2 regions of the Geobacillus sp. B4113_201601 genome follow, and region 2 is predicted to be linked to the other one. Evidence: riboswitches for the same ligand, from Rfam matches in the RefSeq annotation. Region 2 holds a riboswitch; the other holds the start of a gene.

Region 1 (3,032 bases), on a different contig from region 2:
CAACGCCAGCGCTTGTTCTTTCAACAAGGCAGCTTTGTCGGTGCGCTCCCACGGCAAGTCGATGTCCGTGCGCCCGAAATGGCCGTAAGCGGCCGTTTGTTTGTAAATCGGACGGCGCAAGTCAAGCATTTTGATGATGCCGGCCGGACGAAGGTCGAAGTTGTTGCGCACGACTTCAATTAAAATGTCTTCAGACACTTTGCCGGTGCCGAACGTATCGATCGAAATCGAGACCGGACGGGCGACGCCGATCGCGTAGGCGAGCTGCACTTCGCACTTATCGGCGAGCCCGGCCGCGACGATGTTTTTCGCCACATAACGGGCCGCATACGCCGCCGAGCGGTCGACTTTCGTCGGGTCTTTGCCCGAGAACGCGCCGCCGCCATGACGGGCGTAGCCACCGTACGTGTCAACGATGATTTTCCGCCCCGTCAGCCCGGCATCCCCTTGCGGACCGCCGATGACGAACCGGCCGGTCGGGTTAATGAAGTAGTTCGTGTTCTCATCCAACAGCTCCGCTGGAACCACCGGCTTGATGACATGTTCTTTAATGTCACGTTCCATTTGGTCTTGAGTAATGTCCGGATGATGTTGCGCAGAAACGACGATCGTGTCGACGCGCACCGGTTTGCCGTTTTCATCGTATTCGATCGTCACCTGCGTTTTGCCATCGGGACGCAAATACGGCAACACGTCCGTTTTGCGCACTTCCGCCAAGCGGCGCGCCAAACGATGGGCGAGCGAAATCGGCAGCGGCATCAGCTCTTCCGTTTCATTGCAGGCAAACCCAAACATAAGCCCTTGGTCGCCGGCGCCGATCGCTTCAATTTCCTCATCCGTCATCTGACCTTCGCGCGCCTCAAGCGCCCGATCTACTCCCATCGCGATGTCCGGCGACTGTTCGTCAATCGACGTGAGCACGGCGCACGTGTCGGCGTCAAATCCGTATTTCGCGCGCGTATAGCCGATTTCGCGAACCGTATCGCGGACGATGCGCGGAATATCGACGTACGTCGACGTCGTAATTTCCCCGCTCACGAGCACCAGCCCGGTCGTGACGCTTGTTTCACAAGCAACGCGGGCGTTCGGGTCTTTTTCCAAAATGGCATCCAAAATCGCATCGGAAATTTGGTCGCAAATTTTGTCCGGGTGTCCTTCGGTTACAGACTCTGAAGTAAACAAGCGGCGTTTGGCTGACATTCGGCTCATTTCCTCCTCTTGACATCGTTGCTGGAGATACGGAACTCATTTCCCTTGGCAATATAAAAAAACCTTTCCTGTCACGGCGAGGAAAGGTCGTCGCAATCGTATTGCTTCCTTTCACTCTTATCGTTCAAGGACTGCGCCTTGCCACAGGTTAGCACCATTTCACACATGTACAGTTGTGACGGTTGCTGGGCTTCATCGGGCCTGTCCCTCCGCCGGCTCGGGATAAGAGTATCCGTTCAATGACTTATCATATCGCAACAAACGAACGGAAGTCAACCATACAAAACATTTTTTTATTGTTCAAAAAATGAGGAAAAATAAGTCCGAAAAACCTTCACAATTAGTATGGACTATTAATAAAAATGTGTTATACTATTTTCAAAAGTGATTCCAATAAAGAAGGCAGGTTTTGAACATGGGGATTGCCAATATGACGAATAAACTCGATCTCTTGCTGCAAAAACCGTACGTCCACCACCAACTGTCCGTCGCGGAACTCGTTGAAAAAGTGCTGCAGCGAAAGGAAGGCCGGCTGACGCATACCGGCGCCGTCGCCGTCACGACCGGCAAGTACACGGGGCGGTCGCCGAAAGACAAATACATCGTCGAAGAGCCGTCAACGAAACAAACGGTCGACTGGGGAACGGTCAACCAGCCGATGGCGCCGGAAACGTTTGAAAAACTGTACGACAAAGTGCTCGATTATTTGTTAAAACAAGAGGAACTGTTCGTCTTTAAAGGCTTTGCCGGCGCCGATCCGAAATCCCGGCTGCCGATTCAAGTCGTCAATGAATTCGCCTGGCACAACTTGTTCGTCCATCAGCTGTTCATCCGGCCGAGCGCCGAAGAGCTCGCCGCGCATGAACCGCAATTCACCGTCATTTGCGCGCCGAACTTTAAGGCGGATCCGGCGGTGGACGGCACGCGCTCGGAAGCGTTCATCATCATTTCCTTTGAACGCCGCGTCGTCCTAATCGGCGGGACGGAGTACGCCGGCGAAATGAAAAAATCGATCTTCTCGGTGATGAACTATTTGCTGCCGGAACAAGGCATCCTGCCGATGCACTGCTCGGCCAACGTCGGCCAGGAAGGCGACGTCGCCCTCTTCTTCGGCTTGTCAGGAACCGGGAAAACGACGCTCTCCACCGATCCGAACCGCCGCTTGATCGGCGATGACGAACATGGCTGGTCGAGCCGCGGCATTTTCAATATCGAAGGCGGCTGCTATGCGAAATGCATCAACTTATCGCGCGAGAAAGAGCCGCAAATTTTCGACGCCATCGGCTTTGGCGCCGTGCTCGAAAACGTCGTTCTCAACGACGCGACGCGGGTGCCGGATTACGATGACGGCACGCTGACGGAAAATACGCGCGCCGCCTACCCGCTTCAAGCGATCAAAAACATCGTCGACCCGAGCGTCGCCGGCCACCCGTCCACGATCGTGTTCTTGACGGCCGATGCGTTCGGCGTCCTGCCGCCGATCAGCAAACTGACGCGCGAACAGGCGATGTACCATTTCTTAAGCGGCTACACAAGCAAACTCGCCGGCACCGAACGCGGCGTCACCGAACCGGAAGCAACGTTCTCAACGTGCTTCGGCGCACCGTTTTTGCCGCGCCCGGCCGTTGAGTACGCGGAAATGCTCGGGCAAAAAATCGCCGAACACAACGTCCGCGTCTTTTTGGTCAACACCGGCTGGACAGGGGGGCCGTACGGCGTCGGCAGCCGCATGAAGCTCGCCTACACCCGGGCGATGGTGCAAGCCGCCGTCGAAGGGGAGCTCGACAACGTCGAAACGGTCAAAGATCCGATTTTCGGCCTCG
Region 2 (3,032 bases):
GATCGCTTCGTGAATGAGCGATGTTTTCGCTTCGTTGACGGAAGCGGCGCTGTTGGCGGCGGCGACGAGCCGATCGAGCGCCCAAAACAAGTTGACGGCCGTCGGGCGCGCGCTCGCTAAGTAGTCGCGGTCTTGTTGCAAGCGGCGCTGAAATTCGTCCACCGCTTCGGTTTCATAGCGCGAGGCGGCGAGCGCCAAGCCATAGGCGGCCGTGATGCCGATCGCCGGCGCCCCGCGCACTTTCAACGTCGCGATCGCCTCATGCACGTCTTCGAGCGTATGCAAGTCGATGTATTCGGTGACCGATGGCAGTTTTTGTTGGTTTAAAATCGTGATATGCGTCTCGCGCCATTCGACAGAGCGCGGGATGGCAAATGAGTTCATCGTCGTCTTCCTTTCTCGGTTGATCGATTGGCCCAAGCTGGCGTTGGACGGCCGGCCCGGGCAGAGGGTGTCATCGTTCCGTTTCGATAAACAGGCGGCGGAAGCCGTCCGTTCCCGCCAGTTCAGCGCGCTCAACGATCAGGCGGCGGCCGAGACGGAGCGCGTGCCGTTTCGCGGCGAGCCGTTCGGCTTTTTGTTCAATGCCGTCGAGATCCGCCACATGGGCGAGGCCGATCGTCCGGCGAATGACTTCGCAGCCGGCAAAACCGACGGCGTCAATGAACGCTTGCCGCAGCACCTCATCAAGCAGTCCGGGCGTCGCGGCGTACGTTTCGACGCTTTCCGTCTGCCACAGCTCAGCGAAAATGGACGTAAACACCTTCCATGTTGAGTCGATGTGAACAAAGAGCGGTTGACGCTCCGCTTCAGGACGGGACAACGCATTTAACAGCAAGTTGGCGAAAAATTGGCCAAGGTCAAACCCGATCGGGCCGTAAAAGGCGAATTCCGGGTCGATCACTTTCGTTTCGTCGTCGCTGGCGAAAATGCTGCCAGTGTGTAAGTCTCCGTGCAGCAGCACATCCGCTTCAGTCAAAAACTTGCGCTTCAGCTTCGCCGCTTCGAGGCGGAGGCGGTCATCTTCCCAAAGCGCTTCAACGTCTGGGCGCAATTCGTCCTCAAAGTTGTTCGTGTCATGGTCGAAAAACGGATCGGTGAAGACGAGATCTTCCGTAATTTTGCATAGCTCTGGATTGACAAAGCTTTGCGCCAACTTCTTTTTCTCTTGTTGGTTCATGCCGAAATCAGACGTGTAAAACGCCGTTTTGGCGATGAATTCGCCGATATGCCGGGACAACAGCGGGTACGTTTTCCCTTCGATCAGCCCTTTGCGCGCGATTTGCAGGCGGGACAAATCTTCCATCACCGTGATGGCGAGCGATTCGTCGGAATAATAGACTTTTGGGACGTATTGCGGCACATAGCTGGCAAACGTGCGCAGCGCGTTGCTTTCAATGACGGCGCGCTTTAACGTAAGCGGCCAGCTTTCCCCGACGACTTTCGCGTACGGCAGCGCTTGTTTGATGATGACGCCTTGCTTTGTTTCTTGGTCGACGATATGGAAAACAAGGTTCAAGTTTCCGTCGCCGATCTCGCGGCAGGCAAGTGGCGCCCCGTCGCGGAACAAGCCGAGGCGGACGGCGAGGGCGGTCGCTTTTTGTTCGGTGAGCGGTTCGTAAACAGCTGATTGGACAATCGTCATTTTCACGTTCCCCCTTTACGTTTTGGCAAATGAAAAAGCCTCTTTCGCATACGGAAAGAGGCTTGAAGATTATTTGTCTTCACGCCTCTTATCTTTCAGAAAGACAGCGGTCTTTCTGTTGGACTTAGCACCGTGCCCTGCGGAAGCGGGTCGCTTCCGGCGCCGCCCTTGGCGTGCGCCCTATCTCACGATAGCATTACGGTCGGTTGCTGGGCTTCATTGGGCCAATTCCCTCAGCCAACTCTTGATAAGAGTACCGGTCTAGCTATTGAGTTTTTGCAATTTTCGCGATGTTAACAATCGTTTGGTTGCTTGATTCGAATCATACAGGTTGGGCAGGCGGATTGTCAATACGTTTTGAAAAATTTTTTTGCCGCCTCGTCGTAATCGCGCGGCCGGCGGTCGGCAAACACCGGGATGCGCGCACGCACCTGTTTAACGAGCGCCGGGTCGATGTCCGCCAGAAGAACGCCCGGCTTTTCATCGGCCTCGGCGATGATTTCGCCCCACGGGTCGATGACGAGCGAATGGCCGGCAAAGTCGTTGTTCGGGTCGCTTCCGGCCCGATTGCAGGCGATGACGTAGCATTGATTTTCAATCGCTCGCGCCATCAGCAGCGTCCGCCAATGGTGAAGGCGAGGAAGCGGCCATTCGGCGACGACAAACAGCGCTTCCGCTCCGGCTAAAGCATGGACGCGAATCCACTCTGGAAAGCGGATGTCATAGCAAATGACTCCGGCGCACGACAGCCCGTCAAGCGAAAATAAGCCTGGCGCGTTTCCCGGCTGCAAATACAAATGCTCATCCATCAGCTGGAACAGATGAAGTTTGCTATATTCACTGACGATTTGGCCGCTTCGGTCGGCGACGATCATCGTGTTCGTCACACCGGCAGCGGTTTTTTTGGCGACTGAGCCGGCGACGAAATGGACGCCGTATGTTTGCGCCAGGCGGGAGGCGAACGCTTTCGCCCGCCCGGCATCGTCATCAGCAATTTCGTCCAAGCGCGTCAAGTCATAGCCGGTCGTCCATAGTTCCGGAAGCACGACGATATCGGCTCCTTCGTTGGCGGCGGATTGCACGGCTGTTTCGGCTTGCTGTTCGTTCGTTTGCGGATCGCCAAACGCGATATCGAGCTGGAGGCAAGCGATGCGGATGGTCATTGTTTTTCACCCCAATGAAAAAATTTGCTTTACATTTTGCTTTTTACGATATATGATGTTGCACTAGAATTTCAAGAATTTTTCAAGAAGGTGTGGGCGATGACGATCGAATTTCCTTTTTCCGAACTGCTTGAACAGCTGCCGAAGCAGTTTTTTGCTTCACTTGTCGCCAAAGTGGGAGAGAAAATCAAGGCCGGGCATGATGTCATTAATTTAGGGCAAGG

Evidence for each region. A riboswitch is a leader RNA that binds a small molecule or an ion and turns the genes downstream of it on or off. The one in region 2 is predicted to bind S-adenosylmethionine.
Region 1: another riboswitch for S-adenosylmethionine. It lies ahead of metK (methionine adenosyltransferase); the one in region 2 lies ahead of mtnK (S-methyl-5-thioribose kinase).

The regions. Positions count from the first base shown of each region.
Region 1 is NZ_LQYX01000074.1:3,593-6,624, reverse strand. It holds gene metK (methionine adenosyltransferase) at 1-1,200, opposite strand, end outside; SAM riboswitch class I at 1,324-1,438, opposite strand; gene pckA (phosphoenolpyruvate carboxykinase (ATP)) at 1,625-3,032, shown strand, end outside.
Region 2 is NZ_LQYX01000078.1:14,916-17,947, reverse strand. It holds gene mtnA (S-methyl-5-thioribose-1-phosphate isomerase) at 1-384, opposite strand, end outside; gene mtnK (S-methyl-5-thioribose kinase) at 455-1,645, opposite strand; SAM riboswitch class I at 1,731-1,899, opposite strand; gene B4113_RS10630 (carbon-nitrogen family hydrolase) at 1,993-2,808, opposite strand; gene B4113_RS10625 (pyridoxal phosphate-dependent aminotransferase) at 2,908-3,032, shown strand, end outside.